2 linked regions of the Streptomyces collinus Tu 365 genome follow. The protein of the gene in region 1 interacts with the protein of each later gene in a pairwise test. Links are inferred from orthologs where the notes say so. Each region holds a gene or a part of one and is shown in the gene's direction. Other genes may lie near its edges.

The links. Proteins that work in one complex are often made in the same cells at the same time.
Region 2: the proteins of B446_RS22360 (region 1) and rlmB interact in binary tests that used the Escherichia coli proteins (3 or more experiments, as listed by UniProt). The link is inferred for Streptomyces collinus Tu 365 from one-to-one orthologs.

What each region holds. Positions count from the first base shown.
Region 1 is NC_021985.1:5,107,069-5,114,619, forward strand. What follows is about bases 1-2,872. They hold B446_RS22360 (NAD(P)H-hydrate dehydratase), read left to right. Parts: upstream 1-649; coding sequence 650-2,095; downstream 2,096-2,872. Other genes in these bases: B446_RS22350 (NUDIX hydrolase), read left to right, coding at 1-112; B446_RS22355 (holo-ACP synthase), read left to right, coding at 214-585; alr (alanine racemase), read left to right, coding at 2,352-2,872. In the rest of the region: more of alr, read left to right, coding at 2,873-3,518; B446_RS22370 (alpha/beta fold hydrolase), read left to right, coding at 3,730-5,001; tRNA (adenosine(37)-N6)-threonylcarbamoyltransferase complex ATPase subunit type 1 TsaE, read left to right, coding at 4,958-5,479; B446_RS39725 (hypothetical protein), read left to right, coding at 5,649-5,822; B446_RS22380 (hypothetical protein), read right to left, coding at 5,832-6,386; tRNA (adenosine(37)-N6)-threonylcarbamoyltransferase complex dimerization subunit type 1 TsaB, read left to right, coding at 6,500-7,156; rimI (ribosomal protein S18-alanine N-acetyltransferase), read left to right, coding at 7,186-7,551. UniProt on the Escherichia coli protein: Bifunctional enzyme that catalyzes the epimerization of the S- and R-forms of NAD(P)HX and the dehydration of the S-form of NAD(P)HX at the expense of ADP, which is converted to AMP.
Region 2 is NC_021985.1:4,077,396-4,082,530, reverse strand. What follows is about bases 1-2,796. They hold rlmB (23S rRNA (guanosine(2251)-2'-O)-methyltransferase RlmB), read left to right. Parts: upstream 1-825; coding sequence 826-1,767; downstream 1,768-2,796. Other genes in these bases: B446_RS17675 (DoxX family protein), read left to right, coding at 1,896-2,796; cysS (cysteine--tRNA ligase), read left to right, coding at 1-726. Also shown: more of B446_RS17675, read left to right, coding at 2,797-3,635; B446_RS17670 (nucleotidyltransferase family protein), read right to left, coding at 4,279-5,010; B446_RS17665 (hypothetical protein), read right to left, coding at 5,131-5,135. UniProt on the Escherichia coli protein: Specifically methylates the ribose of guanosine 2251 in 23S rRNA.

The sequences.
Region 1 (7,551 bases):
CGCTCACGACTGGTTCGGTCCCGGCGACCTCGAACGCCTCAAGGAGAACCGCCGCCCCGGGGAGTACCTGATCCACGATCTGGTCGCCCGGGCGCTGGGCCAGGAGACCTAGCCGGCGGACCGGCCGGCAAGGCCGGTGGCACGGCGGTCCGTCGGTCCGTCGATCCGTCAGTCCGTCGGTCCCTGGGCGCCGGCCGCCGTAGGCTGCCCCGCATGAGCATCATCGGGGTCGGAATCGACGTCGCCGAGATCGACCGGTTCCGGGCGTCGCTTGACCGGACGCCTGGGCTGGCCGATCGGCTGTTCGTCAAGAGCGAGTTGCTGCTGCCCAGCGGCGAGCGGCGCGGCATCGCGTCCCTCGCGGCGCGGTTCGCGGCCAAGGAGGCACTGGCCAAGGCGCTGGGTGCCCCGCCGGGGCTGCACTGGACCGACGCCGAGGTGTACGTCGAGGACAGCGGACGGCCGCGGCTGCGGGTCAGCGGGACGGTGGCGGCGCGGGCTGCCGAACTCGGCGTGCGGTCCTGGCACGTGTCGCTCAGTCATGACGCGGGGGTCGCCTCGGCGGTGGTGGTCGCGGAGGGGTAGCGCGCACCGCCCTCCGGGCCGGTCCGGGTGTGGGTGACCGTCTTTCCGGGGCAGACTCGATGCCATGCGTACTGCGTACAGCGTGGAGACGGTAAGGGCGGCCGAACGGGCGCTGATGGCGCGGCTGCCCGAGGGAGCGCTGATGCAGCGGGCCGCCGCCGGGCTGGCCGCCGCCTGCGCCGATCTGCTCGGGCGGGTGTACGGCAGCCGGGTGGTGCTGCTGGCGGGCAGCGGGGACAACGGCGGCGACGCGCTGTACGCGGGCGCGCGGCTGGCCCGGCGGGGCGCGGGGGTCACGGCCGTACTGCTCGCGCCCGGGCGCACCCACTCCGGCGGGCTCGCCGCACTGCGCCGGGCCGGCGGCTCCGTCGCGGCGCCGGGTGACGAGGAACGGCTGATCGAGCGGGCGGACCTCGTCCTGGACGGCATCGTCGGCATCGGGGGCAAGGGCGGCCTGCGCCCGGACGCGGAGGCGCTGGCCGCGGTGGTGGAGCGGTCGCGGGCGGCGGTCGTGGCGGTGGACCTGCCGAGCGGGGTCGAGGCGGACACCGGCGAGGTGCGCGGGGCCGCGATCCGGGCCGATCTCACCGTCACCTTCGGCACGCACAAGCCGGGGCTCCTCGTCGACCCGGCCCGGGAGTACGCCGGTTCGGTCCGGCTGGTCGGCATCGGGCTCGAACTGCCGCCGGGGGCCGAGCTGGAGGCGTTGCAGCACGCCGACGTGGCACGGCTGCTGCCGTCCCCGGCGGCGGAGAGCGACAAGTACCGGCGGGGCGTCGTCGGGATCGCCGCGGGCTCGGCGAGGTACCCGGGGGCCGCCGTGCTCGCCGTGTCCGGGGCGCTGCGCGGTGGCGCCGGGGCCGTGCGGTACGTCGGGCCCGCAGGGGACGCCGTCATCGCCCGGTTCCCGGAGACCCTGGTGTCGGACGGGGGTCCGGCCAAGGCGGGCCGGGTGCAGGCGTGGGTGGTCGGGCCCGGCGCCGGGGACGACGCGGCGACCGTGGCGGAGATGCTGGCAGCCGAGGTGCCGGTGCTGGTCGACGCCGACGGGCTGCGGCTGGCGGAGCGGGACACGGTGCGCGCGCGTACGGCACCGACGTTGATGACCCCGCACGCGGGCGAGGCGGCCGCGCTGCTCGGGGTGCGGCGCGAGGAGGTCGAGGCGGCCCGGCTGGCCTCGGCACGGGAACTGGCGGCCGTCTACCGGGCCACCGTGCTGCTGAAGGGGTCCACGACGCTGGTCGCCGACCCCGGCGGCGGTGCCGTACGGGTGAACCCGACCGGGACCGGCTGGCTGGCCACGGCCGGAAGCGGGGACGTGCTGTCCGGCCTCGCGGGCTCGCTGCTGGCGGCCGGTCTCCCGCCGCTGGACGCGGGCAGTGTGGCGGCGTACCTGCACGGGCTCGCGGGGCGGTTCGCGGCCCGGGGCGCGCCGGTGGGGGCGCACGACGTCGCCGCACGGATCCCGGAGGCGTGGCGGGACGTGCGGGACCAGGGAAGGCGCGGCTGAGGCCGCGCGGGTCCGCTGTGCGGTCCCCGGTGCCGCCCCCGCTGCCCCCTCCGTCTCCGCCGGCCGGACCACCACGCCGCTCCCGCAAGCCGTAGCCGGCCGAGTCCTCGCGCACGGCAGGCGGCTCCGGCCAGGCCGACCGTCCCGGGGGCACGGCGTCATCCCCGGTCCGGGTGGGGGAGGTTGGGCGGCGCGTGGGCGGGGGGGCGGACACCGGGCCGGGGCCCGCGTGGCCCTCTGAGAGACTGGGGGCGCCATGAGTGAGACTTCAGCTGTGCCGACCGCGCCCCTGCGCGCCCGGGCCGAGATCGATCTGGCCGCCCTGCGCGCCAATGTGCGGGCCCTGCGTGCCCGGGCCCAGGGCGCGGCCCTGATGGCCGTCGTCAAGTCCGACGCCTACGGCCACGGGGCGCTGCCCTGCGCCCGCGCGGCCGTCGAGGCGGGCGCCACCTGGCTCGGCACCGCCACGCCGGAGGAGGCCCTCGCGCTGCGCGCCGCGGGTCTGGAGACCCGCGTGCTGTGCTGGCTGTGGGTACCCGGCGGGCCCTGGCGGCGGGCGATCGAGGCGGACATCGACGTCTCGCTCAGCGGCCTGTGGGCCCTGCGCGAGGTGACGGAGGCGGCCCGGGAGGCCGGCCGGCCCGCGCGGGTGCAGCTGAAGGCCGACACCGGGCTCGGCCGCAACGGCTGCCAGCCCGCCGACTGGCCCGAACTCGTCGCCGAGGCACTGCGGGCCGAGCGCGAGGGGCTGGTCCGCGTCACCGGCCTGTGGTCGCACTTCGCGTGCGCCGACGAACCGGGGCACCCGTCCATCGCCGCCCAGCTCGCCCGGTTCCGGGAGATGCTGGCGTACGCGGAGGAGCAGGGCGTGCGTCCGGAGGTCCGGCACATCGCCAACTCCCCGGCCACGCTGACCCTCCCGGAGACCCACTTCGACCTCGTCCGGCCGGGCATCGCCATGTACGGCGTCTCGCCCAGCCCGGAGATCGGCAGCCCGGCCGACTTCGGGCTGCGGCCGGTGATGACGCTGAGCGCGTCGCTCGCGCTGGTCAAGCACGTACCGGGCGGGCACGGCGTCAGCTACGGCCACCACTACGTCACCCCGGGCCCCACCACCCTCGGCCTCGTCCCCGTCGGCTACGCGGACGGTGTGCCCCGGCACGCCTCCGGCAGCGGTCCGGTGCTGGTCGACGGCAAGTGGCGGACGGTCGCCGGACGGGTGGCCATGGACCAGTTCGTGGTCGACCTCGGCGGCGACGAGCCCCCGGTCGGCGCCCGGGCCGTGCTGTTCGGGCCCGGTGACCGCGGTGAGCCGACCGCCGAGGACTGGGCCCAGGCCTGCGGCACGATCGCGTACGAGATCGTCACACGCATCGGAACGCGCGTTCCCCGCGTCTATGTGGACGGGGAGCGAGAGGGGTAGCCCTTTTCCGGGGCGAGCCGCGGCGCACCTCGGTTACTCCGCTGCCCGTCGGCAACACGAACAGCACCGACGACACCAACGGTACGGACGAGCACGGACGAGCACGGGCCGGCACGGGCGGTGCGCACCGCGGCGGCACCGCACCGGCACGGCAGCGGCACCACCTGTTTCATCACCCGGCGAACTGCAGTACGGCGAAGAGGAGCGGTACGTGAGCGAGAGCAGTGCGGAGGCCGTGGCGGACGTCGTCGCCTCGGCGGCCGTCGCCACCGCCGCCGCGGGGGCGGGCGGGAGCTGGCGCAGGGCGACGGGTATCGCCGGTGCCGCGATAGGCGTCCTCGCCGCGGGCGCGGCCGCGGGCGTGGCCGTCGAGCGGATGACGGTGGGGCGCGGGATGCGCCGCAAGGCCCGTCTCGCGCTGGACTCGACGGGCCCCTACGGCACCCTGCGCGGCACCCCCGGCAAGGCGTACGCCGACGACGGCACCGAGCTGTACTACGAGGTCGACGACGTCGAGCCCGACCCCGGCCCCGGCGTCTCCCCGCGCCGCCGCAGGCTGTTCGGACGCAAGGCGCCCGCCCCGGTCACCGTCGTCTTCTGCCACGGCTACTGCCTCAGCCAGGACTCCTGGCACTTCCAGCGCGCGGCCCTGCGCGGCGTCGTACGGACCGTGTACTGGGACCAGCGCAGCCACGGCCGCTCCGGGCGGGGCGTGGCCCAGTCCCGGGAGGACGAGCCGCTCACCATCGACCAGCTCGGCCGGGATCTGAAGGCGGTCATAGACGCGGCCGCGCCCGACGGCCCGCTCGTGCTGGTCGGCCACTCCATGGGCGGGATGACGACGATGGCGCTGGCCGCCCAGTACCCGGAGCTGATCCGGGACCGGGTGGTGGCCACCGCGTTCGTCGGCACCTCGTCCGGGCGGCTCGGCGAGGTCAACTTCGGGCTGCCGGTCGCCGGCGTCAACGCGGTGCGCCGGATCCTCCCCGGGGTGCTCAAGGCGCTCGGGCAGCAGGCGGAACTGGTGGAGAAGGGGCGCCGGGCCACCGCCGACCTCTTCGCCGGGATCATCAAGCGGTACTCGTTCGCGGGGCGGGACGTCGACCCGGCCATCGCGCGCTTCGCGGAGCGGATGATCGAGTCCACACCGATCGACGTGGTCGCCGAGTTCTACCCGGCCTTCACCGACCACGACAAGACCGAGGCCCTCGGCTGCTTCCGGGACGCCCCCGTGCTCGTGCTGGCCGGGGTGCAGGACCTGGTCACGCCCAGCGAGCACAGCGAGGCCATCGCGGACCTGCTGCCGGACGCCGAGCTGGTGCTCGTGCCGGACGCCGGGCACCTGGTCATGCTGGAGCACCCGGAAGTGGTCACCGACCGCCTCGCCGACCTGCTGACCCGCGCGGGCGCCGTGCCCGCAGGGGCTACCGTAAGTGGCTATGGAACAAGCAGCAGCTCCGGCAGCACCGCACGACCCCGTTGAGACCCGGCTGACCGTCACGTCCCCCGAGCAGATGCGGGAACTGGGCCGCCGGCTGGCCAAGCTGCTGCGCGCGGGCGACCTGGTGATGCTCACCGGGGAGCTGGGTGCGGGCAAGACCACGCTGACCCGCGGGCTCGGCGAGGGGATGGGCGTGCGCGGCGCGGTCACCTCGCCCACGTTCGTGATCGCCCGGGTGCACCCCTCGCTCGGCGACGGCCCGCCGCTCGTCCACGTGGACGCCTACCGGCTCTCCGGCGGGCTCGACGAGATGGAGGACCTCGACCTGGACGTCTCCCTGCCCGACTCGGTGATCGTCGTGGAGTGGGGCGAGGGCAAGGTCGAGGAGCTGACCGAGGAGCGGCTGCAGGTCGTCATCCACCGGGCCGTCGGGGACACCACGGACGAGGTACGGCACGTCACCCTGACCGGACTCGGCGACCGGTGGTCGGACGCGGCCCTGGAGACGCTCACGGCCTGAGCGGCCTTGCGGCCGCGGACCCGCCGTGCGCGGGTGCGCCTTGCCGACACCCTTTCCGACAGGCCGTCGGGAAATCATTGCGCAGGACGTACCGGGCGTGGTCACATGGTGTCCAGGCCGTGGTTAGGCGTGCCTAACCACGTACCGCCCCGCACGTCAGGAGGCGTCCATGCCCGCTTCTCGACCCACGGCGCGACCGGCCGGGCCGCCCGTGCTCCCCGGGGTGTCCATGCGCGACCTGCTGGCGTCGTGCGCGGCCGCCGAACTGATCTCCCGGCCGCCGAGCGCCCCCGAGCCGGCCCGGACGGAGCCACCGGCCGGCGAGCACCCCGAAGCCGCGTAGCGGGAACGCTCAGCGGATCACCACGACCGGAACGCCGATGGTGGCGAACCGCCACATCGCGTCACCGTCCTCCCGCCGCTCCCGGATGCCGCCCGTCTTCACGTCCATGGTGGTGTCCGCGCCGGCGCCCACCGCCGCGCTGAACCCGATGGCCACCCCGTCCACGCTGGTGAAGCGGACGACGTGCTCGACCGGGACGCCGTCCGTCCCGGTGGCGGTGTGGGAGCGGGACGTCACCCAGTAGAGGCCGACCGGCGGGTCCACGGAGCCCGGGCGCACGCCGAAGCCGCGCTGCACGCGGTTGTGGTCGTCGACCAGCCAGACGCGGTCGTCGTCCACCGAGTACACGACCCGTTCACCCTTGCCCGACCCGGTCGGCAGGGCCCCCGGATGGCCCCGGTCGCGCGGCGCCCTGCTGACGACCGCCGAGGGCGACGCGCTCGCCCCGGACTTCCCGCCGAGACCCGGCGGCACGTTCGCCGACGCCTGGTAGGCGAGGAATCCGACGGTTCCGACGGCCGCGGCGGTCAGGCCGGCCACGATCCCGGAGCTGGTCCCTGCCACGCGCGCCCACCTCTGCTTCGTGCCATATGTCGTACTTCGTACGAACCGTAGCAGTCGGTGACCGTCAGCCCCGGACGGCCATGCACGAGCGTCGGGCGCCGTAGGCTGTTCGCGTGCTCTTGCTCGCTCTGGATACCGCCACCCCCGCCGTCACCGTCGCGCTGCACGACGGCACGCACGTCATCGCCTCGTCGAGCCAGGTGGACGCGCGCCGGCACGGAGAGCTGCTGCTGCCGGCCGTCGACCGCGTCCTCGCCGAGGCGGGCCTCAAGCTGGAGGCCGTCACCGGGATCGCCGTCGGCGTCGGCCCCGGCCCCTACACCGGCCTGCGCGTCGGCCTGATGACCGCTGAGACCTTCGGCCTCGCGCTCGGCGTCCCCGTGTACGGCCTGTGCACGCTCGACGCCCTCGCCTACGCCGCGGACATCGAGAAGGGCCCCTTCGTCGTGGCGACCGACGCCCGGCGCAAGGAGGTCTACTGGGCCACGTACGCCGACTCGCGCACCCGGCTGACCGAGCCGGCCGTCGACCGTCCCGCCGACATCGCCGAGCGGGTCGCGGGACTCCCCGCGGTCGGCGCGGGCGCGCTGCTCTACCCCGACACGTTCCCGAGCGCCCACGAGCCCGAGCACGTGTCGGCCGCCGCCCTCGCCGCGCTGGCCGCCGAGCGTCTCGCGGCCGGCGACGAGCCGCCCGCCCCCCGCCCGCTGTACCTGCGCCGCCCCGACGCCCAGGTCCCCAAGAACTACAAGGTGGTCACCCCCAAGTGACGGAACCGGCAACCCCGCGCCTGCGCGAGATGCGCTGGTGGGACATCGACCCGGTCCTGGAGCTGGAGAGGGACCTGTTCCCCGAGGACGCCTGGTCCCGGGGCATGTTCTGGTCCGAGCTGGCCCACGCCCGGGGCCCCGAGGCGACCCGGCGGTACGTGGTGGCCGTGGACGACGGCGGCCGGATCGTCGGGTACGCGGGCCTCACCGCCTCCGGCGACCTCGGCGACGTCCAGACCATCGCGGTCGCCCGCGCCCAGCAGGGCACCGGCCTCGGCGGCCGGCTGCTCACCGAGCTGCTGAGGGCGGCCACCGCCTTCGAGTGCGCCGAGGTCATGCTGGAGTGCCGGGTCGACAACGTGCGTGCCCAGAAGCTCTACGAGCGCTTCGGCTTC
Region 2 (5,135 bases), 1.0 Mb from region 1 along the record:
GGTCTCGACCTGATCTTCCCGCACCACGAGAACGAGATCGCCCAGGCCAAGGCCTACGGCGACGACTTCGCGCAGTACTGGGTGCACAACGCCTGGGTCACCATGGCCGGCGACAAGATGTCCAAGTCGCTCGGCAACAGCGTCCTGGTCTCCGAGATGGTCAAGCAGTGGCGCCCGATCGTCCTGCGCTACTACCTCGGCACCCCGCACTACCGCTCGATGATCGAGTACAGCGAGGACGCGCTGCGCGAGGCCGAGTCCGCGTTCGCCCGTATCGAGGGCTTCATCCAGCGCGTGGTGGAGACGGCCGGCGGGGCCGTCGAGCCCGCCGCCGAGGTGCCGCCCGCCTTCGCCGAGGCGATGGACGACGACCTGGGGGTCCCGCAGGCCCTCGCCGTCGTACACACCACCGTCCGGCAGGGCAACAGCGCGCTGGCCGCCGACGACAAGGACGCCGCCGTGGCCCGGCTCGCCGAGGTGCGCGCCATGCTCGGCGTCCTCGGCCTCGACCCGCTCGACCCGCTCTGGGCCGGCGACACCGACCGGGGCGAGGACCTGCACGGTGTGGTCGACAGCCTCGTCCGGCTCGTCCTCGACCAGCGCGAGTCGGCCCGCGGCCGCAAGGACTGGGCCACCGCGGACGCCATCCGCGACCAGCTCAAGGAGACGGGTCTGGTCATCGAGGACAGCCCGCAGGGGCCCCGCTGGAGCCTCGGCCAGCGCTGAGCGCGCCCGCGATCCGATGATCGATTGTGCCGCCCGGACCTCCGGGCGGCACACTGCATAGACGTACACATCCGCACGCACCACAGAGACAGGTAGGTCATGGCCGCGAACAACCGTCGCATGTCCGGCAAGAAGGGCGCGCAGGTCGGCAGTGGCGGCCAGCGGCGCAAGGGCCTGGAGGGCAAGGGCCCGACCCCGCCCGCCGAGATGCGCAAGGGCCACAAGAAGAACCGCATCGCCACCGCGAAGGCGAAGCAGACGGCGCGCCGCCCCGTGGCGCGCGGCCGCGGCGGCAAGTCCCCCTCCGAACTGGTCGTCGGGCGCAACCCGGTGGTCGAGGCGCTGCGCGAGGGCGTGCCCGCCTCCACGCTCTACGTCCAGCAGTTCGTCGACAACGACGAGCGCGTCCGCGAGGCCCTCCAGCTCGCCGCCGAGCGCGGCGGCATCAACCTGATGGAGGCCCCGCGGCCCGAGCTGGACCGCATGACGAACGGCCTGAACCACCAGGGCCTGGTCCTGCAGGTCCCGCCGTACGAGTACGCGCACCCCGAGGACCTCGCCGAGGCCGCCTACGACGAGGCCGCCGACCCGCTGATCGTCGCGCTCGACGGCGTGACCGACCCGCGCAACCTCGGCGCGGTCGTCCGCTCCGTCTCCGCCTTCGGCGGCCACGGCGTGGTCGTCCCCGAGCGCCGCTCGGCCGGCATGACCGCCGGCGCCTGGAAGACCTCCGCCGGTACGGCCGCCCGGACGCCGGTCGCCCGCGCCACCAACCTCACCCGGACCCTGGAGGCCTACAAGAAGGCCGGCATCACGGTCGTGGGCCTGGCGGCGGACGGCGAGGTGGAGCTCGGCGACCTGGAGGCGCTCGGCGGACCCGTCGTCATCGTGGTCGGCAGCGAGGGCAAGGGCCTGTCCCGCCTGGTCGGCGAGACCTGCGACCACCGGGTGCGGATCCCGATGCCGGGTGGCGCGGAGTCCCTGAACGCCGGTGTGGCCGCGGGCATCGTGCTGTACGAGGCGGCGCGCAGGCGGAGCTGAACACCCGTCCGGCACTTCACCCGTGCGGGGTCATTACGGCGTCCATGTGGCGTCAGGAGCCGCTTTGACGGGGTCCGGACACATCCGGGCGGTCAAAGCAGTGTCCTAACTCCACGTCACTCGGTTAGATGAGTGTGGACACCAGAACACCCCGCACACCCACGGGGGACCGCTCGTCGGGATTCGACGACGCTCCCGCGCTGAGCATGGTGAAGGTGCCGAGCGATCCGGCGCAGGTCATCGTCAGTCACGCCAGCTTCCGCGTGCAGTTGGGCGCGTCGGCCAAGCGCGGCCTATCCCCGCGGATCGCCCGGCACCTGAGCGCCACCCAGGAACCCGGCCGTATGCCGGTCATGGGCACCGGGGGACGGGCCGGCGCCACCGCCGCGGCCGGCCGCCGGCGCCCCGTCGTGTGGAGCGGCAGGTCCGCGCCCGACGACACCGGCGCCCACCGGCTGCTCCAGGCCGTCCGGGGCAGCGTCCGCCATGCCGACGAGCCCGTCGAGGCCGGCGCCACCCAGGTCATCCCGCGCGTGGGAACCGGCTACCCGGACGCCTACCCCGGGCTCGACCAGACGGTGGAGACGCCGGTCGTCGGCCACCAGCGCACCGCCCCCGACGAGGGCACCCGGCTCCTGCCGCCCATGCGCAGCGCGGGCAGCGCCTACGACGAACCGGGTTACGCGACGCAGGAGTTCGACGGCGGGTACGGCGACCACGCCGGGTACGCCGGTCACGACGAGTACGCCGGTCAGGGCGACCACGACGACTACGGCGACTACGACGACTACGGCGACTACGAGGACACCGCCGAGACGGGCGAGCGCCTGCGCAGGCGCCACGGCGACGACCCGGCGCGGCACGCCTACTACCCGGGCCGCCGGATGAACCTCGGCGTCGTCCTGCTCCCGCTGCGCATCTTCCTCGGTTTCATCTCCATCTACGGCGGCATGGGCAAGCTGTGCGACCCCGTCTACTTCGACGGCGGCAAGCGCGGCTCCATGGTCAAGTGGCTCAACACCCTGCACCCGTGGGACGTCGCCGAGCCGCTGCGCCAGTTCGCGCTGCACCACCCGGTCGGCTCGGGGCTGGTCATCGCCTTCCTCCAGGTGGTCGTCGGCGTCCTGACCGTCTTCGGCTGCTGGCAGCGTGTCGCGGCCGTGGTCGGCGCCCTGCTCTCGGCCGCGCTGATCGTCACGGTGAGCTGGAAGAGCGTCCCCGCCTACGACACCCCGGACATCATCTACCTGGCCGCCTGGTCCCCGCTGATCATCGCGGGCGCCCCGGTCTACTCGGTCGACGGCCGACTCGCCGGCAGGGCCTGGCGCACGCTCGGCCCCCGCGCGGACATCTGGGAGCTGCGCCGCTACGTCCTGCGCCGCGGCGCGCTGGTCACGGCGGTCACCGTGGGTCTCACCCTGCTCGTCGGCTCCCTGCTGGGCGGCGCCGTGCGCGACTCCAGCCGGGTGGTCGTGCCCGGCCCCGGCGAGGCCCCGCGCAACAACGCGCCCGGTTCCCCGCTGCCGCAGGAGCCCGGTCAGCCGCACCGGCGCACCCCGTCGGCCTCCAGCTCGCCGTCCGGCGGCGCGACGGCCGGCGCCAGCCCCTCCGGTGCGGCGACGACCCCCGGCGCGAGCCGCCGCACCGGCTCCACCACCACGACCCCCAGCCAGACCCAGGGCACCTCGGGCCAGGTCCCGCCCCGCCGCTCCGCCCCGACGGGCGGCGCCCCCAGCACCACGGCGGGCCCGACCAGCACGGGCGGCACGGCGACGGGCGGCGGCACGTCCACCGGCGGCAACGGCGGCGGCTCGGGCGGCACCTCCTCCACCGGCCAGCCGGGCCTGGTGGGCGGCCTGCTGGGCTAGCGGACAGCACAGCCGACGCACCACGGAAGGGCCCCGTACCGGCAAGGTACGGGGCCCTTCGGCGTGAGGCCGGTGTGCGAGGTCCGAGGCTCGGGCCACGGCGCCACGGCGCCACGGCGCCTCGGCGTACGGCCCGTGGGCCGGGGAGCGGGCCCGCGAAGGCGGCCGGAGGCCGCGAGCGGAGGCGCGCCCGACCGCCCGCCGGGACCACCGGATCGGCGTCCGGCCGCCGGCCCGAGGCTGCCGCTGTCCGCCTGGCCGTGGGCCCGGGGCCGTCCGTCGGTCAGGTGCTCGGCGGCAGGCACGCGGCGACTGGTCCTGGCTGCGGTCCGCAGCCGTGGTGGGGCGACCGCAGGCTCCGCTGGTCTCTCCGGTCTGGCGTCCGGCTGCCGGCCCTGGATCCGTCGGCGTGCGCCTGGATGTGGCCCGGAGGCGTGGGGGCGGTCGGCTTGGGGCCGGTCCGGCGCCCGGCTGTCGGCACGGTGCCGTCGTTGGGCGCCCGGAGCTCCTGGGTGTGTGCGCCTGGAGGTCCGGGCGGCACCGGGGTTCCTGCGCTCCGCGTCCGCCGGTGGGCCGGGCCGTCCGTCCGGGGCGGGGAGCGTGTGCCCGGGCCGGCGGTCCCGGGCACAGCGTCCGGCGTTCCCTAGCGGCCCAGGGCCGCCAGTTCCTTGGCTGCCTCGGTGAGGTCCTTGGCGGTGTCGATGGCTCGCCAGTAGGCGCCCTGCGGGATGGTGAAGCCGGCGAGTTTCCGTTCGCGGGCGAGGCGCGGGAACGTGGTGCGCTCGTGGTCCCCGCGGTCGGGCAGCAGGTCGTTGAAGTCGGCGGAGAACACGTAGACGCCGGCGTTGATCTCGAACGTCGACGGCGGGGCCTCGATGAAGTCGGTGATGTGACCGAAGCCGTCGGTCTTCACCGCGCCCCAGGGGATCCGGGGCCGGGCCAGTGCCAGCGTGGCGAGGGCGTCCCGCTCGGTGTGGAAGTCGGCCATGTCCCGCAGGGAGAAGCGGGTCCAGATGTCGCCGTTGGTGGCGTACCAGGGCCGGTCGGGGTGGGGCAGGTGCGCGGCGGCGTACTTGAGTCCGCCGCCCCGGCCGAGGGGCTCCGTCTCCACGACGGTGGTGACGGACACCGGCAGCTCGGCCGAGTCCAGCCACTTCTGCAGCACCTCGGCGAGGTGGCCGCAGGAGACCACCACGTCCGTCACGCCCTCTTCGGCGAGCCAGGCCAGCTGGTGCCCGATGATCGGAGTGCCCGTGCCGGGGATCTCGACCATCGGCTTGGGCCGGTCGTCGGTGTAGGGACGCAGCCGTGAGCCCTGGCCACCGGCCAGGACTACGGCTTGAGTGGGGCGCGACGCGGCGTTCGGATGGGTCATGACCCGAACTGTACGTGGCGCCCCGGCCGGGAATCCGGCCGCAACAAGCTCCTTAAGGAGCCGTTACCGACTTCCCAACCGGGTCTAGTCTGCGCGCCGCGTCGAGCCCGCGCGCCGCGCCTAGC